Regions from separate parts of the Micromonospora sp. WMMC264 genome, predicted to be linked through region 1. Evidence: riboswitches for the same ligand, from Rfam matches in the RefSeq annotation. Region 1 holds a riboswitch; each other region holds the start of a gene.
The links. Region 1 has a riboswitch for cobalamin ahead of O7542_RS07915 (acyl-CoA thioesterase). Riboswitches for the same ligand answer to the same signal wherever they lie in the genome.
Positions count from the first base shown of each region.

Region 2: it holds a riboswitch for cobalamin, as region 1 does, so the genes downstream of both, O7542_RS06350 (terpene cyclase/mutase family protein) here and O7542_RS07915 (acyl-CoA thioesterase) in region 1, are expected to answer to the same signal.
Region 3: it holds a riboswitch for cobalamin, as region 1 does, so the genes downstream of both, metE (5-methyltetrahydropteroyltriglutamate--homocysteine S-methyltransferase) here and O7542_RS07915 (acyl-CoA thioesterase) in region 1, are expected to answer to the same signal.

Region 1 covers NZ_CP114907.1:1,944,020-1,954,530, forward strand. Annotated here, with positions in the region: gene O7542_RS07910 (LysE family translocator) at 1-427, opposite strand, end outside; gene O7542_RS07915 (acyl-CoA thioesterase) at 431-943, opposite strand; cobalamin riboswitch at 1,074-1,275, opposite strand; gene O7542_RS07920 (copper resistance CopC family protein) at 1,471-2,076, opposite strand; gene O7542_RS07925 (Dyp-type peroxidase) at 2,110-3,336, opposite strand; gene O7542_RS07930 (copper chaperone PCu(A)C) at 3,333-3,899, opposite strand; gene O7542_RS07935 (transcriptional repressor) at 4,113-4,514, shown strand; gene O7542_RS07940 (SCO5389 family protein) at 4,561-4,953, opposite strand; gene O7542_RS07945 (carboxyl transferase domain-containing protein) at 5,095-10,511, opposite strand, start outside.
Region 2 covers NZ_CP114907.1:1,533,457-1,540,550, forward strand. Annotated here, with positions in the region: gene O7542_RS06340 (peptidase) at 1-610, shown strand, start outside; gene O7542_RS06345 (hypothetical protein) at 679-1,131, shown strand; cobalamin riboswitch at 1,216-1,353, shown strand; gene O7542_RS06350 (terpene cyclase/mutase family protein) at 1,490-2,944, shown strand; gene O7542_RS06355 (hypothetical protein) at 2,941-3,846, shown strand; gene O7542_RS06360 (CbiQ family ECF transporter T component) at 3,839-5,083, shown strand; gene O7542_RS06365 (ABC transporter ATP-binding protein) at 5,080-6,711, shown strand; gene O7542_RS06370 (ECF transporter S component) at 6,708-7,094, shown strand, end outside.
Region 3 covers NZ_CP114907.1:1,517,816-1,528,326, reverse strand. Annotated here, with positions in the region: gene metE (5-methyltetrahydropteroyltriglutamate--homocysteine S-methyltransferase) at 1-1,119, opposite strand, end outside; cobalamin riboswitch at 1,235-1,454, opposite strand; gene O7542_RS06320 (beta-1,3-glucanase family protein) at 1,567-3,159, opposite strand; gene mgtA (magnesium-translocating P-type ATPase) at 3,262-5,802, opposite strand; gene O7542_RS06310 (DedA family protein) at 5,842-6,498, opposite strand; gene O7542_RS06305 (lysylphosphatidylglycerol synthase domain-containing protein) at 6,618-8,957, shown strand; gene O7542_RS06300 (tetratricopeptide repeat protein) at 9,050-10,511, opposite strand, start outside.

The DNA.
Region 1 (10,511 bases):
GCCGGACGAACTGCGGCAGGAACGCCACGCTGAACAGGATCATCTTCGGGTTGAGCAGGTTCGTGAGCAGCCCGCGCCGGAACGCCCGCCCGGCGCCGCCGCCGTCCGCCCCGTCCGCCGCGACGCCGGGCCGGCCCGTGCCGCGCAGCGCCCGCAGGCCCAGCACGATCAGGTACGCCGCACCGGCCCACCGGATCGCGGTGAACAGCACCGGGGACGCGGCGATCACGGTGGCGAGTCCGGCCACCACGGCGGCGACGTGCACCGCCTCCCCGGCCGCGACCCCGAGCGCCGCCACCGCCCCGGCCCGCGCGCCGTACCGGGTGGCGTTGGCGAGCACGAACATCATGTCCGGCCCGGAGGTGAGCATGAGCACCACGATCGCGGCCAGGTATCCCGCGAGCGTGGCCGCCGACAGTCCGAGCACGCCTCAGCCCTCCTCGGCGCCGTCGAGCAGCGCCCGGCGCAGCGCCAGCCGGTGTTCGCGCCGGATCTGCGCCTCCCGGTAGCGCCGCCGGTCACCGTCGGTGCCGGGCAGCAGCGGCGGCACCGGCCGGGGCTGGCCCTCGTCGTCCACGGCCACCATCACCAGGTGCGCGGTCGCCACGTCCACCGGCGGCACCGCGCGGTCCCAGCGGTCCGCGCTGACCTTCACGGCCACCTCCATCGAGCTGCGGCCGGCCCAGGTGATCCGGGCGTCCACGTGCACCACGTCACCGACGCGGACAGCGCGCAGGAAGGCCGTCTCGTCGATGGCGGCGGTGACGGCCGGTCCGTCGGAGTGGCGGGCGGCGACCACCCCGGCGACCGAGTCGATCAGGTTGAGGATCCGGCCGCCGTGCACCGTGCCCATCAGGTTGGTGTGGTGCTGGTCCATGATCTGCGACAGGGTCAGGTGCGACGCCGACGGTGGTCGGCCGGTGAGGGTGATGGCATCGGTCACGGTGCGGTTCCGTCCTCGCAGAAGCGGACCGCCGACCGGACGGGGGAGTTGCACGTCGAGGCACGCCGACGGCTCCCGCCCGGCGTGTCACCCGCCCGACCCACCCGCGAGGTCGACGGCAGCGCGCACCGGTGGTACGCGCGACGCGGGCAGGTCTTCGGACTCGCGGGCCCGACCGGGGTCGCCGGTCGCCTACCGGCCGTCGCTTCCCAGGCCGGTGGCCCAGTGCTGTTGACGGCTGTCGTTCCCACTCACCGCTGCGGGGCAGTCCCGGACTTCCACCGGGTTCCCTCTTACGACACCCGGCCGTCGCCGACCGGGTGAACCAGCGCTCCCGGCAGCCTAACCCAGCCCCGACCCGCCCTCGCCGCGACCCGCGTTCCGCCCTTCGGCGCACTGCCCCCGGCCGTCCCACAGGCGCGCAGGCTCCGGCACACCCGGTGCCGCCCCGCATGCGCCGTCCGCATGGCGGGACGTCTCTCCCGCTCATCAGGAAGCCGGGCGGACCCGCGTCAGCGGGCGACGGGTCAGGAGGCGCGGCGGCGTCGAAGCAGTAGCGCGGTCACGCCGGCTGCCGCCACCGCGGCGACCGCTCCGCCGACCAGGATTCCCACCGGCAGACCGCCGTCGTCGGCGCCCGTCGAGGCGTCGGCACTCGCCGGAGACGCGTCCGCGCCTGCCGCAGCGCCCGCCGAGACGTCCGCGGAGGCGGCCGGCGAGGGAGTGGCCGGTGACGGGGCGGCCGCCGGGGGAGCGGCCGGGTCGGCGACGGTGAAGCGGTACGAGCCCTGGACCGGGTGGCCGTCGCGCGAGACCACGCGGTAGGCGACGGTGTAGGTGCCGTTGGCCAGCGGCTCCTCGATCGTCACCGTGCCCGTCGCGCCGTCCACGGCGGGCGCGCTCGCGGGCACCTGACGGTCGGTGGAGTCGCGCAGCGTGATGGTGGTGAAGGCCGGGTTGAGCCGTTGCAGGAACCGCAGCGTCACCTGCGTCGGCGCGGTGGTGAGCCGGGCGTCGCGGGCCGGCGTGGCCTCCTGCAGCGAGTTGTGCGCCGCCGCGGGCGTGGCCGGGACCAGCAGCAGCGCCGCGGTGAACAGCGCGGCGAGGAGTGCGGAGACGGTACGGGTACGCATGACGCGCCTTCCTGGTCGTGGTCAGCGTCGTGGTCAGCCGAGCAGTTGCTGGCCGATCCAGCCGCCCTCGGGGCAGCCGGGCGGTACGGCGAACACGGCGGAGCCGATCGGGGTGGTCCACTCGTTGAGCAGGTCCCGTTCGGCCAGCCGCCGCTGGATGGGCAGGAACTGCCGGGCGATGTCGGCCTGGTACGCGGCGAAGACGAGCCCGCTGTCCGCGTGTCCCTCGGCGGTCGGCGCGCCGTCGTAGTTGTAGGGCCGGCGCAGGATCTTCTGCCGGTCGTCGGTGACGCGGGCCCGGGTCAGGTGCGAGAAGTCCGGGATCACGGTGAGCCCGTCCGGTCCGAGCGCGGCGAAGTCGGGCTCGTCGTGCTCCGCCTCGCCGGTCAGCGGCGCGCCGGTGTCGAGGCGCCGGCCCACCGCGAGTTCCCGGTCGGCGCGGCCGAGCAGGTCCCACGTCTCCAGGTTCATGCTGATCCGGCGCACCACCAGGGTGGTGGAGTCGCGCAGCCAGTCCGGCCCGTCGGTCACCCAGACGGCGGTGTCCGCCGACACGCCGGGCTTCGGGTTGGCGGTGCCGTCGAGCTGGCCGAACAGGTTGCGCTGGGTGCGTCCGGGCTCGGCGCCGGCGGCCCGGCGGAAGCCCTGCTGCACCCAGCGGACGGTGGCGAACGGGCGGCTGTCCTTGGTCAGGACCCGTTGGGCGTGCGCGACGGTGAGCGGGTCGTCGGCGCAGATCTGCAGCAGCAGGTCGCCGCCGGACCAGCGGGGCTGCAACCGGTCGATCCGGAACGCCGGCAGGTCGGCCACCGACGTGGGGCGGCGGTCGTCGAGCCCGGCGGCGGCGTAGAGCCCGGGGCCGAAGCCGAACGTGACTGTCAGCCGGGCCGGCAGCAGGCCCAGTTCCGGCTCGGTGTCGGCCAGCGCCGGGCGACCCTGGGTGAGCCGGGCGGCGTCGTCGGAGAGCAGTCGCAGCATCCGCCCGAGCGCGGCCCGGTCCGTGTCCGGGCGCAGCGTGTACGCGACGAACGCGGCGTGCGCCTGGGGCTCGGTGGTGACACCGGACTGGCGCGCGCCGTGGAACGGCTCGACAGCGCTGCCGACCTGGGCCACCGGGACGGCGTCGTCGGGGCGTACCCCGTGGGAACGGAGGGCGGCGAGGGCACCCGCGCCGGCCAGCGCGCCCCCGGCGGCCGCCGCGCCGCCGGTGAGCAGGCCGCGCCGGCTGACCCGGCGCGCGGGCGCGCCGGTTCCGGTCATGACGCGGGGCTCGCGCCGTGTCCGGGCGCGTACGTCTCCTGGGCGCCGGTGAACGGCTTGGCCACCGCGGTGAACGTCTGGGTGCGCCCGTCGGCGAAGGTGAGCGTGACGTCGAGCTGGTCGCCGGGGCGCACCGGGCGGGTCAGGTCCATCAGCATGAGATGGTCGCCACCGGGCTCCAGCGCGGCCTGGGCTCCGGCGGCGACCACGACGCCGCCCTGCTTCTGCCGCATCGCCATCTTCCCGTCGGTCATGGCCATCTCGTGGATCTCGGCCCGGGACACGTCGGTGGTCACCCCGGTGATCGTGACGTCGGCGTCGCCGTCGTTGACGAGCGTGGCGAACGCGGCGGTCATGCCCTTGTCGGCGGCCTTCACCCACGGGTCGCGGATCGTCAGCACGCCCGCTGCCGCGCTCGCCGGGGGCGAGGCGGGCGCCGACGCCGACGGCGCGGTTGTGGGCGTGGCGTCGGCGGAGCCGCAGGCGGCGACGGACGCGGCCAGGACGGCGGCGCCGATCAGGGCCGCCGTGCGTGGGAAGCGTCGGCTGGTGGTGCTGGGCATGCGGTCGTCCCCTCGAAGATCCGGTGTTCGTACCGTTGGTCGGGGCGGCGCCGCGGATAGTTCCGGCCCGGGGAGTCGGTCGCGTCACATGCACCCGGGCTCACCGCGACCGGGGACCGGGGAGCGCCCGGAAGGCATAATGGTTCCGGGTGTCACGTGGCGCGCCGGGCGCGGCCGTGGCCGGAGAGGGCGCCCGGACGAGGGAGGCGGACGGTGACGGCGACGACCGGGGCGACCCGCAACACCCGGCAGCGCGCCGAGGTGCTGGCGCTGCTGCGGGAGCTGGACGGCTTCCACAGCGCGCAGCAGTTGCACCAGATGCTCGTGCAGCGGCAGGCGAAGGTGGGTCTGACCACCGTCTACCGGACGTTGCAGCTGCTCGTCGACAACGGCGAGATCGACTCGGCGCGGCTGCCCGGCGGCGAGCACCTCTACCGGCGGTGCAGCCAGAGCCGCCATCACCACCACCTGGTCTGCCGCCGCTGCGGCCGTGCGGTGGAGGTGGCCGGCCCGGCCGTGGAGCGGTGGGCCGACCAGGTCGCCGCGCAGCACGGTTTCACCGACGTCGGGCACACCCTGGAGATCTTCGGCACCTGCGACCGCTGCGCCGCCTGAGCCACCGCCGCGGGCGGGCGGTGACCCGCCCGCGCCGGGCCGCCGGTCAGCAGTTGCGCAGCGCCGGTGACTGGTTCAGCAACTGGCCGCGGCTGGAGGTGAACCGGCGGTACGCCTCGGAGCCGGCCGCGCCGGGGCGGAAGGCTGCCACCCGGTGGCAGTTCTGGAACGCCAGCGTGATCCCGAAGTGCCGCTCCAGCCCGGCGCGGATCGCGTCGCTGGCCATCGCGCGCAGCAGTTGCCCGCGCTCGGCGTCGCCGGGCGGCGGCACGACGTTGTCGGCGAACTCGGCGTCGGTCGCGGCGAGGTCGGCGGCGACCCGGCTGACCGTCTCCCAGGCGTACGGCAGGGAGTCGCGGACACAGGCGACGAACGCCTCCTCGTCGACGGGACCGGTCTCGGCGGCGTGCAGCAGGGCGGGCGGAACGGTGAGCGACATGGGTCCTCCGGCAGCTCTAACGAACACGGTTTCCATTACCATCTGAGCACACCATGTCGCCGGACGACCGTCAAGGACCGGCGCACGCGAAACGGCGGACGGACCCGAAGGCCCGTCCGCCGTGTGACGTCGCGGAACGTGTCAGCGCAGGTGCGCCTCGATCGCCTCGATGACCCGGGGCCGCAGCTCGGCGGCGCGGATCACCGCGTCGACCGAGCCGACCTCGACCGCCCGCTGGATGCTGTGCACCCGGTCGAACTCGGCGGCCACCTCGCCCAGCTTCTCCGCCCGCACCGACCCGCGCAGCTCGTCCAGCTCCGCGCTGAGCGTGGCCCGCTCGGTACCGGTGGCGGACGCCACCCGGCCCTCCAGCTCGCGTACCCGGGAATCGGCCGCGGTGCGGGCGGCGACCTCACCGGCGAACACCACGGCGGCGGCCGGCGCGCCACCGAGCACCGAGGCGAACGACCCCTCGATCGCCAGCACCGTCATGTCCGGGTTGAGCGCCTTGGAGAAGACCACGAACGCGCCGCCGTGATAGCGCGAGATCACGCAGAACACGATCGGGCCGCGGAAGTTGACGATCGCCCGGCCGATCTCCGCGCCGTACTCCAACTGGAGCTTGCGCATCGACTCGGGTGAGCCGTCGAAGCCGGACAGGTTCGCCAGCACGACCAGCGGCCGGTTGCCGCTGGCCGCGTTGATCGCCCGCGCGGCCTTCTTCGAGGAGCGCGGGAACAGCGTGCCCGCGGTGTAGGTGTCCGGGCCGTCGGTGGGCGGGAAGCCGTGCCGGGGCACCGACCGCGACTCGATGCCGAGCAGGCACACCGGGATGCCGCCCAGGTGCACGTCCTGCACCACAGCGGTCTCCGCGTCGGCCATGCCCGCCCACCGCTCCAGCACCGGATGGTCCTGGTCGGCGAGGGCCCGCATGACGGTACGGATGTCGAACGGCTTCTTGCGGTCCGGGTTCGCGGTGGCGGAGAAGATCTCGCCCACCGTGGCGAAGTCGCTGCCGGCCACCGCGTGCGGGTAGCCGCAGATGTCCCGGTCCACCGGGTCCATGGTGACGGCCCGGCGCGGCGCGTGCTCGCCCGGCACGACGTACGTGTGGTCGTAGTGCGCCATCAGCACGTCCCGCGCGCCCGGCAGGTCCGGCGCCCAGTACTGCGCCTGCCCGTTCGGGCCCATCACCCGGTCGTAGCCGCCGATGCCGAAGTTGTCCTCGGCGGACACGCCGCCGGAGAAGTCCAGCGACTGCTTGCCGGTGAGCACCATCGCCGAGTCGGGCGTCATGACCAGCACGCCCTTGGTGTGCATGAGCATCGTCGCCTCGGCGTTCCAGTACGGCTGGGCGCCGACGTTGATGCCCGCGACCACGATGTTGATCTCGCCGCCGTCCTGGGTGAACTCGACGATCCGCTTCAGCGCCGCGGCCACCCAGTCCATGTTCTCGGTGCCGGAGGTCATCGAGATCCGGGCGCCGGCGCTCAGCGCGTACCACTCCAGCGGCACGCCCATCCGCTGCGCCAGGTCCAGCGCGGCGATCACCCGCCGGCACTCCGGCTCGGACAGCGCGCCCAGCGACTTGGTCGGATCGCCGAGCAGCACCACCCGGGTCACGCCCTGCGGGTGGCGGGGCGTCGGCGTGGTGACCACGCCGGCCACGATCGCCGCGCTGTTGCGGCCCTTGGGCCGGTCCACCGGCACCAGCTGGTGGTCCGCGTCCAGGTCGTGCTCGACGAAGTCGCCCAGCAGCCCGGTCAGCTCGTACGGGTAGACGGTGTTGCGGCTGGCCGCCCGCAGCACCTTCAGCCGGTACTCGTCCAGCGGCTCGACCGGCTCGCTCGGCGGCTCACCCACGTCGAGCCGGGCGTGCCCGGTGACGTCGAAGGTGATCCGCACGCCGACCTTGGTCAGCTCGCCGGTACGGCGGTCGCGCTGGCGCGCGATGAACAGGATCTCCTCCAGCTCCGCGCCCACCGTGGTGGGGCGTACCCGGCCGGCGATCAGCTCCATCTCCTCGCGGGTCAGCTCGCTGGGCGGCCACACGTAGATGACGATCCGGTTGGTCGGGAACCGCGACTTCGACGGCCGCCGCGACTGCGCCCGGCGAATCGAGTCGATGCAGGCCGCCACCGTGTCCTCGGTGGTGGGCAGCGACACCAGGCGGCCGTCCTGCTCCCGCAGCCCGGTCAGGTCGCGTACCTGCGCGAACGCGACCAGCCGCTGGTCGGACGGGTTCTGCCGGGCCACCGCCTGGAACAGGTAGACCTCCTCGTCCAGCGACGGCAGGCGGGTCAGGTCGAACTCGCGCAGCCGCTCCAGCTGCATCCGCTGCGCGATGTGCGGGTGCAGGCCGCGGATCAGGCGCTCCTCGGCCATCCCGTTTTCGCCGGGCCGGAACGTGAAGTGGTGGTGCATCACCGCGCCGCCGCGCCCGGCGACGGTGGTGGTGATCCGGCGTACCGCCGCCGGCAGCGGGTGCGCGTTCAGCACGTCGAGCAGCGCGGCGGCGGTGGCGTCGAAGTCCTCGGGCTGGTTCTCCCAGGACAGGTAGACGTCCGCGTCGACGGCGTCGCGGTCGCCGGCCACCTCGGCCAGTCCGCGCAGCGCGTCGCCGAGCGCGTCGAACCGCACCGCCGCCGACACGACGCTCGAACCGTCCCGCCCGGCCACCACGAACGTGCAGCCACCGGTGGCCCGGGTGGTGACCTCGGTGAGCGCCTTGTTGCCGTAGTAGCGGCGGGTCAGCACCTCCAGCATCGTCGCGTTGTCCAGGTCGTCGCGGACCAGGCGCTGGCCGAGCAGCCGGACCAGCGGCTCGGTGCTGCGTACCATCTCGGCGACCCGGTCGGCGCGGTCCGGCGCGTCCGGGTGCGTGTCGAGGTGCCGCAGGTGCGCGCGGACCCGCGCGTAGACCCGGGCCCGGTTGCGGCGCAGCAGCGGCTGGGCGAACCAGGCGAACACCACGCCCCGCGCCAGGTCGGCGACGACCGGGAAGCGGACCTGGGTGGCCGCGACGAGACGCTCCAGGGTGAGGCCGGCGGGCTCGCGCAGCGCCTCGTCCGGCGGCGGCTCGCGCAGCCACGAGCGCAGCAGCGCGGCGATCACCGTGGCGTCCGCGGCGGCCCGCTGCAGGGCCAGGAAGATCCGGAAGACCGCGGCCTCCAGCTCGGGGGAGCGGTCCAGCTCGGTGACACCGTAGTGGGCAAGCGCCTTGGCGAGGCGGGCCCGGAACGAGTCCGGGGAACCGGCCCGCTCGACGTCGAGGCTCTGCAGGTAGGTGTGGAAGTACTCGCGGGCGCTGTGCACGTGCCCGGCCGGCCCGTCGTCGCCGGGACGGTTGCGGCTCAGCTCGGCCAGGTCGGCGAAGACGCCGACCAGTTCCAGCTCCTCGGCCAGCGGCCGGTGCCCGGCCTCGGTGGCCGCCCGGCGCGCGTCCAGGTAGTCGTCGAGCACCCGGCGCTCGTCGTGCGGGTCGACGTCGTAGCCGAGCAGCAGCGCGCACAGGTCCTCCTGGCCGCGCTCGGCCCGGGACCGCGCCGGCACGTCCGCCGCAGGCGCCGGCAGGTCCAGCTCGACAGCGGGACCGGCCGGGCCGTCGGCGGCCTCGGCGCCTTCCTCGACGAGCGGCTCCAGACGCAGCAGCGGCGCACCCGCCTCCACCTGGGTGCCGACCTGAACCGACGACTCCTTGAGGCGGGCCCGGAACGGCGCGCGCAGCACCGTCTCCATCTTCATCGCCTCCAGCACCAGCACCGGCGCGCCGGCCTCGACCTCCGCGCCGACCGCAAGTGGCGTGGCGACCACGAGCGCCGGCATGGGGGAGCGCACCACGCCGCCCTCGTCGCGGCTGATCCGGTGCGTCACGCCGTCGACCTCGACCAGGTGCACCGGGCCGTGGGTGTCGGTGAGCAGGCGGAACCGGGCGCCGTTGACGGCGATCTGGCCGGTGTGCCGGTCGAAGCGGTCCAGCTCGACGTCGGCAGTGCGCACGTCGCCACCGGCCTCGACACCGACCCGGAACCGGTGCGCGCCGACCCGGGCCACCCGCATCCGGTAGGTCACGCCGCGCAGCTTCAGGTCCAGCGGCCGGCCGCTGCGGTGCTGCACCTGCGGGCGTCCACCCGCCGCTGTGGACAGCAACCGCTGCCGCTCGGCGGTCTCGTCCTCCTCGTAGGCCTCGATCGCGGCGGCGGCGAGCGCGACGGCGGAGTGCCGGTGCGCGACCAGGCGGCCCTCTCCGCGTACCCGGTCGATCCAGCCGGTGTCCGCGCTGGCGTCGATCACCTCGGGCTGGTCGAGCAGGTCGAGCACGAAGCTCTTGTTCGTCGCGCCGCCGGCGATGACCACTGTGGTGTTCGCCATCGCCCGGCGCAGGCGGCCCAGCGCCTCGTCCCGGTCCCGGCCGTACGCGATGATCTTGGCGATCATGGAGTCGAAGTCGGCCGGGATGGTGTCGCCCTCGCTGACGCCGGTGTCGACCCGGATGCCCGGCCCGGCGGGCAGGTCCAGCCGGGTGATCCGGCCGGGGGAGGGCGCGAAGTCGCGGTCCGGGTCCTCGGCGTTGAGCCGCGCCTCGATCGCGTGCCCGCGCTCGACCGGCGGCTCGCCGGTGAGCCGGCCGCCACCGGCCACGTGCAACTGCGCCTTGACCAGGTCGAACCCGGTGGTCGCCTCGGTGATCGGGTGCTCGACCTGAAGGCGCGTGTTGACCTCCAGGAAGGCGAACAGCCGGTCGCCCGGGTGGTAGAGGAACTCGACAGTGGCCGCGCCCCGGTAGCCGACCGCCACCGCCAGGCGCTCCGCCGAGGCCTTCAGCTCCGCCGCCTGCTCCGGGGCGAGCACCGGCGACGCGGACTCCTCGATCACCTTCTGGTTGCGCCGCTGCACCGAGCAGTCCCGTACCCCGAGCGCCCACGCGGTGCCCTGGCCGTCGGCGATCACCTGCACCTCGACGTGCCGGGCGCCGGTGACCAGGCGCTCCAGGAACACCACGCCGCTGCCGAACGCCCGCGCCGCCTCCTGGCTGGTGCGCTCGTAGGCGTCGGCCAGTTCGGCGTCGCTGCGGATCACCCGGATGCCGCGCCCGCCGCCACCCGCCGTGGCCTTCAGCATCAGCGGGTAGCCGATGTCGGCCGCCGCGCGCAGCGCGTCCTCCAGGCTCTCCACCGCGCCGCGGCTCCACGGCGCGACCGGCACGCCGACCTCCTCGGCGATCAGCTTCGCGCCGATCTTGTCGCCGAGCTTGCGCATGGCGTCCGGGCTCGGCCCGACGAACGTCACGCCGATCTTCTCGCACAACTCGGCGAACGCCGGGTCCTCGGCCACGAAACCCCAGCCGACCCAGGCGGCGTCCGCGCCGGTCTCCACCAGCGCGCGTTCCAGCGCCTTCAGGTCCAGGTACGGGCGGGCGGACGCGGGGCCCAGGTCGTAGGCGACGTCCGCCTCGCGGACGAAGGTGGCGGTACGGTCGACGTCGGTGTACAGCGCGACGGTCTCGATCCGGCTGCCGGTCTCCGCGGCCAGTTCCCGGACCGCGTGGATGAGCCGCA
Region 2 (7,094 bases), 410 kb from region 1:
GCTGCAGACGCCGGCCGGCCGGTTCAGCGACCGGTCCGCGTACGGCGACTACAGCAACGCGTTCAGCCAGTCCTTCGCGCTGCTGGCGCTGGACCGTACCGCGGCCGGGGCGCCACCGGCGGCGGCCGCCTGGCTGGCCGGCACCCGATGCCCGGACGGCGGCTACCCGCTGCTGCCCGCCCAACCGGTCTGCACGTCCGACGTGGACGCCACCGCGCTCGTGACGCAGGCGCTGCGCGCCGCGGACCGTCCGGCCGACGCCGCCGCCGGGCTGCGCTGGCTGGTGTCCGTTCAGCGTGCCGACGGCGGCTTCGCCAACGCGGCCGGCACACCGAACGCCAACAGCACCGGCCTCGCCGCGCAGGCCCTGCGCGACGGTCACCGGCTGCCGGCCTGGGCGCGGTCCCGGGCGTTCCTCGCCGGACTCCAGGTCGGCTGCGCCGGGGCGCCCGCCGACCGGGGCGCTGTCGACTTCGACGGTGGCGGCTTCGACCCGGCCACCGCGCCCCGGGCCACCGCCCAGGCCGTCCTCGGTCTCACCGGGGTCGGGTACGCCCGTCTGTCCGCCGCCGGCGCCGACCCCGGCGCACCGGTGCTCGCCTGCCCGTGAACCGCCTCGCCGCTCACCCGATCACAGGAGGACCCGTGTTCCGTCACCGTCCCACCGCCCGCACCTGGATGGCCGGCCTGCTGGCCGCCGTCGTGGCCGGCGTCGCGCTGACCGCAGTCGAACCCGCGCCCCGGTCGGCGCACGCCGCCGCCTGCGTCGGCACCTCGGGAGTCACTGTGGTCGTCGACTTCGCCGCGCTCGGCGGCGGCGTACAGGTCGCCTGTGCGCCGGGCGATCCGGCCACCGGCCTGGCCGCGCTTCAGGCCGCCGGCTTCACCGTCACCGGCACCGCCCGCTGGGGCCTGGCCTTCGTCTGCCGGATCAACGGCAAGCCCACCGCCGCGACCGAGCCGTGCGTCAACACCCCGCCGGCCACCGCGTACTGGTCGTACTGGCACGCGTCCAGCGGTGGCTCCTGGTCCTACAGCACGTCGGGGGCGACCGGCTACAACCCCGCGCCGGGCAGCGTCGAGGGCTGGTCCTTCGGCGCCGGCGCCCCGCCGAGCATCGCCGCTCCCTGAACCGCGGCTGCGAACGGTGTGACCAGCGGCGCACCGGGTACCGGCAGCTGCTCTGGCGTCGTCGCGCGCCCGGGCGGTACGGTGTCGGCACCCGGTGCGCCGGGCACAACTGCATACGTCCCGTGTGGGGGGAAGCCGGTTCGAAGCCGGCGCTGACCCGCAACCGTGAGCGAGAGTCCCTTTCGCGAGCCGGAATGCCCCGCCCGGGACGAGCGGCTTCCACTGTCGAGGTCTACAGGGTGAAGTCCGGGCCGCCGAGGTCCGACCACCCCGCCCACCGCAGCACGCGGAGCGGGGTGTCCGTCTCTCGGGGTGCTTTCCGGAGGTTTCACCGACCGCTCTGCGAAAGGCACCCCTGATGCCCCTGTCCCGGCGTCTCACCACCGGTCTCGGTACAGCCACGGTGACGGCTCTCGCCGCGATCACCGGCACCCCGCCGGCCGTTGTCGCGGCACCCGCCCCGGCCCACATCACCGCCGCCCGCGACGCCGCGTCCTGGCTGGCCGGCGAGTTCACCGACGGGGCGCTGCCCGGCCCGTTCGCCCCCGAGGACTGGGGGCTGACCATCGACGGCCTGGTCGCGCTGTCCGCCACCGGCGTCGACGCACCGACCCGGCAGGCGGCGACCGCGCAGGTCGCGACACACGTACGGTCCTACAACAGCTACGACGACTGGGGCATCGAGGGCTTCACCGACGGCGGGGCCACCGCCAAACTGCTCTACGCCGCGGCCGCCGCCGACGCGGACCCCACCGACTTCGGCGGCTACGACCTGCGGGCGGAAACCCTGTCGCTGATCGCCACGGCCGACGCCGGGCACCAGCGGGGACGGATCACCAGCCGTACCACCGCCGACAGCGGCCCGGACGCCAGCAACACCTTCGACCAGTCCTTCGCCGTGCTCGGCCTGGCCCGCAGCGGCGACCTGCCACAGGATCCGGTGGACTTCCTGATCCGGCAGCAGTGCGCGGCGGGCGGCTTCCGGCTCTACCCGGACGCCGCCGACGGGCCGTCGCCGTCCTGCGACGACCAGCCCGGCGCCACCCTCGACGTCGACTCGACCGCGATGGCCGTGCAGGCGTTGCTGGCCGCCGCCGAGGACGGCGCCACGGGCGCCGGCGACGCCGCCCGCAAGGGCGCCGACTGGCTGGTCACCCAGCAGCACGCCGACGGTTCCTTCGGCGGCTCGGGACCCACCACCGGCGCGAACTCCAACAGCACCGGCCTGGCCGGGCAGGCCCTCGCCGCCGCCGGCCGCGACGACGAGGCCGCCCGGGCGGCGACGGCCCTGGCCGCGCTGCAGCTCACCGCGGGCAACGGTGGCGCGGCCTCCGCCGACGCCGGCGCGATCGCCTACAACACCGACGGATTCACGGCTGCCGCGGCGGCCGGGATCACCGACACCGACCGGGACCAGTGGCGCCGGGCCACCGCGCAGGCCCTGCTCGGGCTGGCCCAGGTCCCGCTGGGCCGGATCGGCCTCGACCCGCCGCCCACGTCGACTCCCACCCCGACCGGCACGGCCTCGCCCACCGCGCCGTCCACGCCCTCCGCGTCTCCCACGCTCACCACTTCGCCTCCACCGACCGGCACCGCCGGCCCGACGCCGAGCGTGACCCGCCCTCCGGCGACACCCGCGCCCACGACCGCGGCGCCGGCCACCGTCGCGCCGCCGATCACGACCCCGGCCGCGTCCGGGCCGGGCGGGCTGCCGACGACCGGCGTGGCGATCGGTAGCTACCTGCTGATCGCGCTGCTGCTGATCGGTGGCGGAGTGACACTGCTCGTGCTCGGCCGACGGCGGGCGGGATGAGCCTCCGCGCCGCCCGTGGCGCGCTGGCCGTCGCCCTGGTCACCGCCTGCACCACGATCGGACCGGGCAGTCCTGCGGTGGCCGCCGGGTCGGCCGGCTACTGCCCGGACGCCTCCGGGGTCACAGTCGTGGTGGACTTCAACGAGCTCGGCGGCGGGACGGTGGTGCGGTGCGCGCCGGGCACCCAGGCCACCGGCCTCGCGGCGCTCAAGAACGCGGGCTTCCCGATCACCGGAACCCTGCGCTGGGGCGAGGGGTTCATCTGCCGGATCGACGGCAAGCCGTCGGCCGCGACGGAGAAGTGCGTCGACACCCCGCCTGCGAGCGCCTACTGGTCGTACTGGCACGCCCCGAACGGCGGCAGCTGGACGTACAGCGACAAGGGCGTGCTCAACCGCAAGCCGGCGGCCGGCAGCTTCGAGGGCTGGTCGTTCTCCCTCAACCGCAACGCCGACGACGCGCCCCGTCCCGGCGTCGCGCCGAAACGCCCCGCCCCGCCACCGCCACCGCCACCACCGCCGCCGCCGCCCACGGGCGGTGAGCCGGCGGCGCCACCACCGGCGGGAGGAACCGTCGCACCGCCGCCGGTCGCCGGTGGCCGGCCCGGCGAGCCCACCCGGCCGGGCGGCACCTCCGGCCCGCCGGTCTCCGTCGGCCCGCCGACCTCCGCCGGCACGTCACCGACGGCCGGTACGCCGACCCTGACGGCGACGCCGGGCGCCGCCACCGGCACGGCACCGCAGGGCTCCTCCGACGAGCCGGTGGTGACGGATGTCGCCGCGTCCCGTGACGACGACGGCCTGCCACTGGGCACGATCGCCGGGGTGCTTCTGCTCGCCCTGCTCGCCACCGGCGCGCTGGTCGCGGCCCGACGACGCCGTGCCGCCGACCCGGATGACTGACGTCACGGTCACCGGGTCGCGGCCGGCCGACGCCCGTCGTCTGCCGGGCCGGTGGCCGGTGTGGTGGCTGCCCCGGGGGCTGCACCCGGGCGCATGGTGGCTGTGGGCGCTCGGCCTGGCCACCGCGGCCAGCCACACCACGAATCCGCTGCCGCTGGCCCTGCTCGTCGCCGTCGCCGGTCTGGTGGTGGTGCGCCGCCGGGGCGACGCGCCGTGGGCGTTGGCGTTCCGCATGTACGTCTGGCTCGGCGCGGTGATCGTCACGATGCGGGTGGTGTTCCGGATCGTGTTCGGCGGCGGCCAGGGCGACCACATCCTGGTCCGGCTGCCGGAGATCCCGCTGCCCGCGTGGGCGGCGGGCATCCGCCTGTTCGGACCGGTCGCCGCCGAGCAGATCCTCGGTGGCTTCTACGACGGGCTGCGGCTGGCGACGATGCTGATCTGCCTCGGTGCGGCGAACGCCCTGGCCAACCCGAAGCGGCTGCTCAAGGCCGTACCCGGAGCGCTGTACGCGATCGGCACCGCCGTCGTGGTCGCGTTGTCGGTCGCCCCGCAGCTGGTGGAGAGCGTGCTACGGGTCCGCCGGGCCCGGCGGCTGCGCGGCGCGTCCGCCCGCGGGATGAGGGCGCTGCGCGGGATCGCCCTGCCGGTGCTGGCCGACGCGTTGGACCGGTCCCTGGCCCTCGCGGCCGCGATGGACTCCCGTGGTTACGGCCGCACCGCGGCGGTGCCCGCCGGGCAGCGAACCGTCACCGGGGCGCTCGTCCTCGGCGGGCTGGTCGGCGTCTGCGCCGGCACCTACGGGCTGCTCGACACCGCCGCACCCGGCTACCTGGGGCTGCCGATGCTCCTGGCCGGACTGACCGCCGCCGTGACCGGCATGCTGCTGGCCGGTCGCCGGGTCCGCCGCAGCCGGTACCGACCGGACCGCTGGCGTCCGGCCGAGCTGCTCGTGGCCGGCTGCGGGGTGGCCGCCGCGGCACTGACCATGCTCGCCGGCTCGGTGGACCCGGAACTGCTCTACCCGCCGGTCAGCCCGCTCACCTGGCCCCAGCTGACCCCGCTGATGCTTCTCGCCGTCGGCGTCGCGGCGGCACCCGCCTGGCTGGCGCCGCCACCACCGCCGACAGTATGTGCCGGACGCCCGCCGTCGGTGGACCGGCCCATCCCCGTCACGGACGTGCCGGCAGACGGAGTGCGCGCCGCGAGGGCATCGACACCGGGAGACCGCCCATGATCACTTTCGACCGGGTCACCGTCCACTATGCCGAGGGCGGCCCGCCACCGTTGCGGGATGTGACGTTTCGCGTCGAGGAAGGTGAACTCTGCTTGGTCGCGGGCCGTACCGGTGCCGGAAAGTCGACGCTGCTGCGGGCGATCAACGGTCTCGTCCCACACTTCACCGGCGGCACCCTGCACGGCGCCGTCACCGTCGACGGCAGGGACACCCGCACGCATCCGCCGCGCGATCTCGCCGACGTCGTCGGCGTGGTCGGCCAGGACCCGTTGGCCGGCTTCGTCACCGACACCGTCGAGGAGGAACTGGCGTACGGGATGGAGCAGCTCGCCCTGCCACCCGCGGTGATGCGCAAGCGGGTGGAGGAGACGCTGGACCTGCTCGGCATCGCCGACCTGCGCGACCGGCCCCTGCGGACGCTGTCCGGCGGTCAGCAACAGCGGGTCGCCATCGGCGCGGTGCTCACGGCGCACCCCCGGGTGCTGGTGCTCGACGAACCCACCTCCGCGCTGGACCCCACCGCCGCGGAGGACGTGCTCGCCACCGTCACCCGGCTGGTGCACGACCTCGGAGTGACAGTGGTGCTGGCCGAGCACCGGCTGGAGCGCGTCCTGCAGTACGCCGACCGGCTGCTGTACCTGCCCGGCGACGGCCATGTCCACGACGGGACGCCAGCGACCGGGCTGGCCCACATCGACATCGCGCCACCCCTGATCGAGCTGGGTCGCCTCGCCGGCTGGACACCGCCGCCGTTGTCGGTCCGTGACGCCCGCCGGCGGGCGTCCGACCTCCGGCACCGGCTCGCCGGCGTGGCGCCGCCGCCGGTCCCGGCGGGCGCGGACACCGGTCCCACGCTGACCGCGCGGAAGATCGTCGTACGGTATCCGGGCACCGTCGCGGTGGCCGGCGTCGACCTCGATCTGCGCGCCGGCCGGGTCGTCGCGTTGATGGGCCGCAACGGATCCGGCAAGTCCAGCCTGCTCTGGGCGGTGCAGGGCAGCGGCCCACGCCACGGCGGCACCGTCGCCGTGACCGGGCCGAAGGGCACCGTCGACCCGAAGGCCCTGCCGGCCGGTCAGGCCCGCCGGCACGTCGGCCTCGTCCCGCAGGACGCCGGTGACCTGCTCTACCTGGAGACAGTCGACGCGGAGTGCGCCCAGGCCGACCGGGAGACCGGCGTACCGGCCGGCACCTGCCGGGCGCTGGTGGACCAGCTCGTCCCCGGACTGCCCGGTGACCGGCACCCCCGGGACCTGTCCGAGGGACAGCGGCTCGCCCTCGCACTCGCCGTGCAGCTCACCGCCGCTCCGCCGGTGGTCCTGCTCGACGAGCCGACCCGCGGCCTGGACTACCATGCCAAGCGGCAGTTCACCGCCGTCGCCCGGATGCTGGCCGGCAGCGGCCGAGCCGTGGTGGTCGCCACCCACGACGTCGAACTCGTCGCCACCCTCGCCGACCGGGTGATCGTGATGGCCGAAGGGGAGATCGTCTCCGACGGCACCACCGCAGAGGTCATGCTCGCCTCGCCGGCGTTCGCGCCGCAGGTGGCCAAGGTCCTCGCCCCCGCCCCCTGGCTGACAGTGGAACAGGTCGCCGCCGCGCTCGACGAGACCAGGGCACCGGCATGAGCGTGCTGCGGGTCGCCCCGCGTACCGCTGTGGTGCTGACCCTCGCCTCGGCCGCTGCGCTGGCCACCTTCACCTGGCCGTTCTTCGTCCCCGCACACCCGGAGAGCACCGCCCGCACCGGCGAGGCGCCGCTGGTCTTCATCGTCATGCTGCCGGTACTCGTGGCGCTCGTCCTCGCCGAACTCACCTCCGGCGGCATCGACAGCAAAGCCCTGGCGATGCTCGGCGTACTCGCCGCCGTCAACGCCGCCCTGCGCCCCCTGGGTGCGGGGACCGCGGGCATCGAGACCGTGTTCTTCCTGCTCGTCCTGGCCGGCCGGGTCTTCGGACCCGGGTTCGGGTTCCTGCTCGGTGCCACGTCGCTGTTCGCCTCCGCCCTGCTC
Region 3 (10,511 bases), 430 kb from region 1:
CAGGGACGTGGTGCCGTTGCGCAGCGCGCGGCCGAGCCGGACGACCTCATCGACCTTCTGCCGGGCGAAGGCGAGCCGCTGACGCAGCGCCGGGTCGAGAGCGGTCTCGGCGGACAGGTCCTCCGGCACGTGCAGCAGCGAGCACGAGGTGGACACGGCGACGTGGTCGGCGAGGGCGGTGACGGCGGCACCGGCCGCCACGGCGGCCCGCAGGTCGGTACGCCAGACGTTGCGGCCGTCGACGAGGCCGGCCACGATCGTCTTGCCGCGCAGTGGTCCCGCACCGGCCAGCCGCCGCAGGTTGCCGGGCCCGGCCACCAGATCCACGCCGACCGCTTCGACCGGCGTGTCGAGCAGGGCGGGCAGCGCGTCACCGAGCTCGCCGAAATAGGTGGCGACGAAGATCGCCGGCCGCTGTTCCACCGCGCCGAGCCGGGTGTACGCCTCCCGCAGCGCGTCGATCTCGGCGGCGCTCCGGTCGGCGACGTAGGCGGGTTCGTCCAGCTGCACCCATCGCACGCCCGCCGCGGCAAGGGATCGCAGGATGCCGGCGTACACGTCGACCAGGTCGGTCAGCCGGTCGAACGGTTCGCCGCGGGCCTCGGTGGGCTTGGCCAGCAGCAGGAATGTCGCCGGCCCGACCAGCACCGGCCGGCTGTCGATTCCCAGCTCGCGGGCCTCGCGGTACTCGCGCAGCGCCTTGTCGGGATTCGGCGCGAAGGTGGTGTCGGAGCCGATCTCGGGAACCAGATAGTGGTAGTTGGTGTCGAACCACTTCGTCAGTTCGAGCGCCGGCTCGGCATCGACGCCCCGGGCCATGGCGAAATAGGTGCCGAGGTCGCCGAGGCCGAGACGGGCGAACCGGCGCGGAATCGCGCCGACGGCGACGGCCGTGTCCAGCACGTGGTCGTAGTAGGAGAACGTGTTGGACGGGATCGCGTCCAGGCGCGCGTCGCGCAGCGTCCGCCACACCTTCGCCCGTAGCGCGGCAGAGGTCGCCGCCAACTCCTCGGCGTCGATCCGGCCCGCCCAGTAGGCCTCGACGGCCCTCTTGAGTTGCCGGTTGCCCCCGATACGTGGATAGCCCAGCACGGTGCTCTGACCGAATGCGGTACTCATGGAGATCCCTTCCCTCGAAGCACACGAGGCCGATCGAGGCGGGGAGGGAAGGGGTACAGACGGCGTACCGGCTTCCGCACCGGCCGTCCCGAGCGACCGTCGGCGGCGCACACCGGACGGTGCGCGCGGTGCGGGCAGGTCTTCGGACTCGCGGGCGCGACCGGATCCACCCGGTCACCTACTGGCCGTCGCTTCCCAGACCTCACGGTCCAGTGCTTCGATGACGGCTGTCGTTCCCACTCACCGCTGCGGGGCAGTCCCGGACTCACACCGGGTTCCCTCTTACGACGCCACACCCTTCACGGGCACGGCGAACCAGCACCGTTGTCCATCGTATGGGGCGGTGAGCCGACGTGGTCGGCGCGTCCGTCCTGCGGGACGGCGAGCCGTCGCGGCGGGTGGCGGGAGCGACTCGCGGTCGGCCCCCGCCCCCCGTCGCAGGGCCGGTCAGCCCTTGCGCCACTTCTGGCCGGCCGTGCCCGTGCAGTCCCAGAGCTGGAGCCTCGCGCCGTCGTTGCCGTTCCGGTCCTTGATGTCGACGCACTTGTCGGCCTGAAGGTTGACCAGGTCCCCGGCCGAGTTCAGGGTGAACTGCTGGGCGCCGGTGCCGTTGCAGGTGTAGAGCTGCACCACCGCCCCGTTGGCGGTGGACCCGGCGTCGACGTCCATGCACTTGTTGTTCTGGCTCTTCAGCGCCGTGCCGCTGAACGTCCACTTCTGCGCGTTGGTGTTGTTGCAGTTCCACATCTGCAGCGGCGCGCGGTCGACGAAGTTGGAGCTCGGCACGTCGATGCACTTGTTGTTCCAGTTGCTGACCACGGGCACCCCGGTGGTCGGGTTGCCGCCCCCACCTCCGGTGAACGGGCTGAGGATCAGTCCGGCCGAACGGGGGTCGCCGTCGTGCACCAGTGACTCGAATCCGCCGACGTCGTCGAAGGCGAACGCGTACGCCCGGCCGTCGGTCATGTTGGCGTGGATCAGGCGGGCGTACTGGTTGGTGGGGTTGCTGCGGTAGAAGTCGGCGGCGTTCGTGCTGGGCTGGGTGTCGATGGTGCCGAGCGTGCCTCGGTTGAGGGCCGCGCAGAGCGTACGCGAGATCGGGCCGACCACCTGGTCGTTCGGCGCGGGCAGGTCGCCGTCGCATCCCCAGACGCTGGCCGAGGAGGGCCGGTTGAAGGAGGCGACCACCTGGCCGCTGCCGTTTGTGAAGGTCATGGTGTTGCCCGAGGTGCGGCCGTAGTACCGGATGGCCGGCTGGTCGGCGAAGGGCGCCACGGTCAGCGTCTTCGTGGTGTACGCGTTCCACGCGGAGGCGATGTAGGAGTCCAGATAGGTGGTGCTCAGCAGGCCGGCCCCGGCCGCCTTCCCCGGAGCCAGGACGCGCAGCACGGTCCCGTCGGAGCGGGTGTGGACGGTGTTGGCCCAGCCCGGCTGCGCCCGGATGCCGTCGATGACCGCGTTGCGTCCGTTGGCCACCACGTCGCCGGTGCGCTTGGTGACGCCGTTGGCGCCGGTCACCGTGACCGCGTGCGGGATCGCGAACATGTCGACCTGGGAGCTGTTGAGCCACAGCCCGGAGTCGTTGTAGGTGAACTCGCTCCAGTCGAAGAGGATGTCGCGGTTCGCGTCACCGGCCGCCCAGGGCGCGGGCTGCACCAGTCCGTCCGGGGTGAGGAAGAACTTCAGCTTCTGCCCGAGGGCGAAGTAGGCCCGGCCGGAGAAGCCCCGGGGGAACTGGATCGTGGTGCTGCCGCCGTTGCCGGGGCCCGGTATGGAGACGTCCGGCGCGGGCGACGGCGGGATCTGCCCGCCGCTCCACGGCACGAAGGCGCCGCCGGCGGTGACGTAGCCGAGCCGGCCGGAGGACAGCTGGACGCCGATGACGTAGAGGTAGACCGGGTCGGTGCGACCGGTGGTGTTGGTGACGGTGACGGGTAGCAACGCGGGTCCGACCGCGTGGGCGGGCGTGGCGACGACGGTGCCCGCGAGCCCGGCGAGCAGTGCGGACGCGGCGGCGAGCAGCTTTCTTCGAAGACGCATGGCGACACCTCGCTGGAGACAGGGACGGGAGAGCGCTCTCTCAGCAGGGTCTAATTGTTAATATTGTTTGTCAATAGGCGATCACCGATGGACGCGAGACCGTCACGGGCGGGGCACCCGCCGTGCGACGGTCGGGTCCGGCGGGACGACATGCTTGGCGGTCTCGTTGGCGGCGACGTTGACCAGGGTGACCGCGGCGAGGGCCGCCAGCACCACCGGCGGGAGCGCGGCGAGTCCGAGTGGCGCGGACAGTGGGCTGAAGGGCAGCGCGACGGTGACCGTGATGAGCAACAGTCCGGTGCCGGCGAGCGCGGCGGAGGGGCGGCTGCGCAGAAAACTCCGATTGGAGCGCAGCACCAGCAGCGCGATGATCTCGGTGGCGGTGAACTGGACGAACCAGGCGGCGCGGAAGACGTCGGTCGACACGTGCCACCACCAGCGCAGGGCGCCGAGTACGAGGAGGTCCACGGCGATGCTGATCGAGCCGTACACCAGCATGAACCTGCGGATGGTCCGGACGTCGACGGTACGCGGATGCTGGATCTGCTCGGCATCGGCGTAGTCGGTGGACAGGGTGGTGTAGGGGATGTCGGAGAGGAAGTTGAGCAGCAGGACCTGACGGGGCAGCAGCGGCAGGAAGGGCAGCAGGAGCGCGGCGATGCTCATGCTGACGACGTTGCCGAAGGACGCGCTGGTGTTGACCCGGATGTACTTCAAGGTGTTGGTGAACGTGCGGCGGCCGAGGCGGATGCCGTCGGCGATCACGTCGAGGTTCTTGTCGAGCAGCACGATCGCCGCGGCCTGTTTGGCGACGTCGACAGCGGTGTCGACGGAGATGCCGACGTCGGCGGCGTGCAGCGCGGGAGCATCGTTGATGCCGTCGCCGAGAAACCCGACGACGTCGCCGCGTTGGCGCAGCGCGGTCAGGATGCGTTCCTTCTGCAGCGGGTCCACCTCGGCGAACACGGTGACGTCGGCGATCCGCTCCGGCAACTGGTCGTCGGGGCAGGCGGCGAGGTCGGCGCCGACGAGCGGTTCGCCGGCTAGGTCGACGCTGGCGGCGACGTGCCGGGCGGCGTGCCGGTTGTCGCCGGTGACCAGTCGGACCGTGACGCCCATGTCAGCGAGCCGGCGGATGGCGGCGGCGGCGTCTGCGCGGGGTGGGTCCTGGAAGGCGAGCAGCCCGACCAGCGTCATCTCCCGTTCGTCGGCGACGGCGACGGCGGTGGCGCCGGGCATGGCTCGCACGGCGAGGCCCAGCACCCGGTCGCCCTGGTCGCTGAGCGCGGCGAACCGTCGCAGGACCCGCTCGCGTACCTCGTCCAGCGGTACCGTGCCCGCGGCGGTGCGTGCGGTGGCGCAGACGTCGAGCACCGCGCGTAGCGCACCCTTGGTGACCAGGATCGGCTCGTCTCCGTCGCGCACCAGCAGGGACAGGCGCTGGCGGGTGAAGTCGTAGGGCGCCTCGGCGATGCGGGTGCCCGGGTCGGCGGGTGGTTGCCCCCTCATGATCGCCGTGTCGACAGGGTTGGGAAATCCACGCTGGAGGCCGGCGTTGAGCCTCGCGAGCCGGGCCACCTCGGCGTCCGGCTCACCCTCGACCGAGAGGCAGCCGGTGAGGGTGACCGTGCCGGCGGTGAGGGTGCCGGTCTTGTCGGTCAGCAGCACGGTCATGGCGCCGAAGTCCTCGATGACCTCGAGGCGCTTGACGATGACCCGGTGCGCGGCCATCGCACGGGCGCCGGCGGAGAGGCTGACCGCGACGATCGCCGGCAGCATCTGCGGGGTCAGCCCGACGGCGAGGGCGAGCGAGAACAGCAGGGAGTCGATGACCGGGCGGTGCAGCAGCAGATTGGCGACGAAGATGCCGACCAGCAGCACCACCATGATCCGCACGAGCAGCAGTCCGAAGCGGGTCAGCCCGCGTTGGAAGCCGGTGCTGGCGGGGCGGGAGGCGACCCGGCGGGACACCGCTCCGAAGGTGCTGTCGCGGCCGGTGCGCATCACCACCGCGCGCGCGGTGCCGCTGGCCACGTGCGTACCCATCCACAGCGCGTTGCCGCGCGCGGTCAGCTCCGCGTCCGGCGGCGACGGGTCGTCCGACTTGGGTACCGGGAACGACTCGCCGGTAAGCACCGCCTGGTCGACCTGCAGACGTTCCGCCTGAACGATCCGGCAGTCCGCCGGGACGACGTCCCCGGCGCGCAGCACCACGAGGTCGCCGACGACGACCTCCTCGACCGGTACGGACACCTCACGCCCGTCGCGGATCACCTCGGTGTCCACCCGGACCCGGGCCTGCAACGCGTCGACGGCCCGCCCGGCGGCGTGTTCCTGCCAGAAGCCGAGGCCACCGCTGGCCGCGACGATGGCCAGGATGATGGTGCCGTCGATCAGATCCCCGACGGCCATCGACAGCAGGGTCGCGGCAATCAGGATCAGGATGATCGGGCTGGTGAACTGCGACAGCAGGAGCCGCCAGCCCCGCCTGGCGCCCGCGTCGACCCGGTTGGGCCCGTGCTCGCGCAGCAGGGCGGCGGCGCGTTCACCGGTGAGCCCGGCCGTGGAGGCTCCGACGGCGGCCACGGCCTGCGGCAGCGGCCCGGCCCAGAACGCCGCGCGCCCGTCGTCTGCTCGCCCCACTGCGCACTCCGCGGTCGCCGGCCACCCCCACGAGTGACGCTACCGATCCGCCCCACCGCGCGCGGGTGATTGGCCTGCCCGCTCACCGTCGGCCGGTTCGCGCCGTGCCCTCTGCCACGCCCGCAGCGCCACGCCGACGCCGATCAGGGCCAGCAGCGCCCACTCCCCGATGCCCAGTTCCCGTTCCAGATAGCGGTAGGAGGCGGCGCCCAGGTAGCCCAGCAGCGCCACGGCCGTCGCCCACACCAGGCCGCCGGCCAGGTTCGCCCGCAGGAACACCGGCCACCGCATCCCACCTGCGCCGGCGATCATGGGAACCACGGCGCGCAGCACCGCCACCCAGCGTCCGATGAGCACCGCCCACGCCCCGCGGCGGGCGACCAGGCGGCGGGCCCGCGCGATGTCGAGGCGCCGGCGCAGCACTCGCGGGGCGCGGGCGAGCACACCCGCGCCGTACCGGCGGCCGAGGGCGTACCCGGCCTGGTCACCGAGGCAGGCCCCGGCCGCCCCGGCGGCCACCACCGCCCACAGCGGCAGCGCGCCACCGTGGGCCACCAGCCCGCCGATCAGGATCGCTGTCTCACCCGGTACGACCAGCCCGAGCAGCGTCGAGGACTCCAGGGCCGGCAGGACGATCACCAGGGTCAGGACGAGCAGCGGCGGCAGCCCCACGAGCACCGCCAGGATCCTGTCCACCCGATGATTGTCGCCCCGGAGAGTGGCCGGTGAGAGAGAAGCGCCTCCCGCGGGCGGACGAAACGTAGGGTTCGGGTCGACGGCAGGGACGGTGCCGGACGAGGGGCGGCCGAGGACCGGTGGGAGCGCGTACGCATCGCCCGTCGCCGGCGTTGCTGGTCAGCCTGACCGTCTCGGCGTGCCTTCTGGCGGCGCTCAGCGCGGCCGTACGCAGCCACCGGGTGCCTCGCTGGGAGCAGGACCTGTTCACCCTGCTCAACCACCTTCCGGCCGGGCTGACCCCGGTCCTGGTCCTGGTCATGCAGCTCGGCTCGTACCCGGCGGTGTTCGTCGCCGCCGCAGCAGCCGTCATCGCACGCCGCATCGGCGCCGCGTGGACTCTCCTGCTGGCCGGGAATCTAGCGTACTGGCTCGCGGCAGCCGTCAAGGCCGCGGTCGCCCGGCAGCGGCCCGCGGCGCTGTTCACCGACGTGGTCCTGCGCGAGACGATCACCGGACGCCTCGGGTACCCGTCGGGACACGTCGCGGTCGCCACCGCCCTGGCGCTCGTCGCCGCGCGGGCCGGCGGCCCCCGGTGGCGCCGCGCCGCCTGGGTGGTGATCGGGCTGGTCGCCGTCGCGCGGATCCACGTCGGAGCGCATCTGCCGATCGATGTGGCCGGCGGTGTCCTCGTCGGCTGGCTCGCGGTGTGTCTGGCCCGACTCGTGGTCGGCGAGGTCGGGCCGCAACGGTCGGTGCCCGCACTGCGGGCGACGCTGCGGCGGCGCGGGATCGAGGTGGCATGGTTGGCGCCGATCCACGGCGACGCCCGTGGCTCGCAGCCGTGGCAGGCGGTCACCACCGGCGGTCGGCGACTGTTCGTCAAGGTGACCGGTGGCGAGCAACGCGACGCGGACTGGGTCTACAAGCTCTACCGGCGGATGCGCTACCGCCACGTGGCCGACGCGCCGCCGTACCTGAGCGCACGGCAGCAGAGCGAACACGAGACCTGTCTGACCCTGCTCGCCGCGCGTGCCGGCGTGCGGATACCGGCCGTCGTCACGACCGCCGCCGCGCCCGGCGGCGACGCCGTGCTGGTGCAGGAGTTCATCGACGCCGCCCCGCTGGACGCCGTCGTCGGGCCGGTCCCGCTTGCCGCCGTACGCGACGCCTGGGACCAGGTGGCGCGTCTGCACCGGGTGGGCATCGCGCACCGGGACCTGCGGGCCGCGAATGTGCTCGTCGGCCGGGACCACGTCTACCTGGTGGACCTGGGCTTCGGCGCCGACGACGCCTCGGCCGAGCAGCGGGCCCGCGACGTCGTCGAGCTGATGGTCGCCCTGGCCGGCCGGGTCGACCCGGCCGGCGTGGTCGATGCGGCGATCGACCGCCTGGGTGTCGCGGCGGTCGCGGACAGCGTGCCGTTCCTGCAACCCGCGGTGCTGTCCCGCGCCGGCCGGACCGCCCTGCGCGCCCGGCCCGGCATGCTCGACAGCCTTCGCCAGGAGATCCTGCGACGCAGCCCGGACCGCGACCGCCCGGCGGCGAAGGTGGTCCGGATCAGCCGCCGCACCGTCCTGGAGCTGCTGGTCCTGGGGTTGGTCGTGCACCTGCTGCTCCCCCAGCTCGGCGAGATCCGCACCGCCCTGGGGCTGATCGTGCACGCCAACCCGGTAGCGGTCGCCGCGACGCTGCTCGGCTCCGCTCTGACCTACCTGCTCAGCGGTCTCGTGCTCCGGTTGGCCACGGCCGGCCGGGTCCCGCTGGGCGAGGCCACCCTGGTGCAGGTGGCCGCGTCGTTCGCCAACCGGCTGGCGCCCGGCAGCCTCGGCGGCGCCGCGCTCAGCCTGCGTTACCTGCACCAGAAGGGACTCGTCGCCGCTGACGCGGGCACCGCCGTGGCCGTCTCCCGCGCCGCCGGCGTGGTGTCCGTCGTGCTGCTGCTGCCGGTGCTGCTGCCGTTCGCACGCCAGCCCGCCCGCATCCTCACCCACGACGCGGCCAGGGCACTGCCGCTGCTACTGGGCGCCCTGGCCGTGCTGCTGGTCCTCGCCGGCGTGCTCGCCGTACCCCGGGTCCGGCGGCGTGGACGCGCCGCGGCCGGCCAGGTCGTGACCGCGCTGCGCGAACTGCGCCACCAGCACGGGCTGCGGTGGCTCGTCGTCGCGTCGACGGCGCTCACCCTCACCTATGGCCTCTGTCTCTACGTCGCGCTGATCGCCGCCGGCCCGGTCCCGCTGGCCCACCTGCCCCCGGTGATCCTGGTCTGCCTCGTCGGCGAGGGTGTCTCGTCCGCCGCGCCCACCCCCGGCGGGCTCGGCGCCACCGAAGCCGCGCTCGTCTCCGGTCTGCTGCTCTACGGAGTGCCACTGGACGCCGCCGTCGCGGGCACCCTGATCTACCGTCTCGCGACGTTCTGGCTCCCGGTACCGCCGGGATATCTGGCCTTCCGGCTCCTGACCCGGCGCCGGCTTCTGTGAACGCCGGCGACGGGGGGCGATCGTGGGCGGGGCCGGAGCTGCAGTGGCGATCCGCGCGTCTTCGACCGTCTCCCGAGCTACGCCCGGCCGGGTCAGCCGGCCAGCGCCCGGCGACAGCGGGCGAGTTCCGCGCGCAGATCCCGGCGCAGGGCCCGGTCCAGGCCGGGCTGGGCGAGCGCATGGGCGAAGTCGCGGGCCGCCTCGTCCCACCGGCCCAGCCGGGTCAGGGCCGTGCCCCGGTTGTAGCGCGGCACGGGGGCCTCCGACAGCGCCACCGCCCGGTTCAGGTCGGCGAGCGCGGCGGCCACGTCGCCGCGTTCGAACCGGGCGGCGGCCCGGTTCGTCCACGCCTCCACCAGCTCGGGGTCCCCGCTCAGGGCCCGGGTGAGCAGTTCGTCGGCCTCGGCGGGCCGGCCGCGCTCGGCGAGAACCAGGCCCAGGGTGCACAGCAGCGCGGGCTCGTACGGAGCGCCGGCCAGCCCGGCCCGTGCGCCGGCCTCGGCGGCGTCGAGCTCGCCGCGCTCCACGTGCAGGTTGACCAGGGCGATCCGGGCGTCGAGGTGCCCGGGTTCGATGGCGAGCACCCGCTCCAGGTCGGCGCGCGCCCGCTCGGGGCGGCCCCGCTCCTGGTGGAGCACGGCCCGGTTGTAGTACGCCTCGGGCAGGTGCGGTCCCAGCCGGATGGCGGCGTCGTAGTCCCTGATCGCGGCCCGGGTCCGGCCCGCCGCCCGGTAGAGGGCGGCGCGGTCCACGTAGTACTCGCAGTTGTCCGGGTCGTGCGCGATCACGGTGTCCAGGTCGGCCAACGCCCGCGCCGGGTCGCCCAGCGCGAGGTGAACCTGCGCCCGGTTGTGGCGCAGCCGGGCCAGGTCCTGCGGGCGTTCGCCGGGCCCGAGAGCGGCCGTCAGCCGGGCCAGTCCGTCGTCGACGAGCCGCAGCGCGCGGTCGGGCCGGCCGGCCCGGCTGTCCAGCAGCGCCAGGCCCTGCTCGTAGAAGACCGTCGACAACAGCCGCTGGCGTGGGTCGGCCAGCTCGGCGGCGAGGTACAGCGCCCGCTCCAGCCACTGCCGGGCCAGCGCCGGGTCCTGCTCGGCCACCGGCAGGTGCCGGGCGTGCAGCATGGCGGTGGCGTACGCCGCCGACATCGTGATCTTCGGATCGTCGGTGACGGCCCGCGCCTCGTCGTAGAGGTCGAGCGCCTCGGCGGCCCGGTTCAGGGCTGCCAGGGCGGTGGCCAGGCCGGTGGTGAACGCCCACCAGTGCCGCAGGTCGCCGTCGGGGGTGACCGTCGCCCGCCCGCGCCGGGCGACCCGGGCCGCGTGGTGGTAGTAGCCGCGGGCCAGGCTGTCGCCCAGGGCCCGCCGCAGCGCCTGCGGGGTGCGCCCGTCGGGCGCCGGGTCGGGGGCGCCCTCGTCGCGCAGGTCGAGGCGCACCGGGGAAGGCCCGAGCCGGCGGGCCAGCGCGTCCAGCAGCTCGGTGGTCGTCTCGTCGGCGCTGGCGACGTGATCGAACCGGACGGTCACCGGCCGCCGGAGCGTGCCGGCCCAGGCCGCC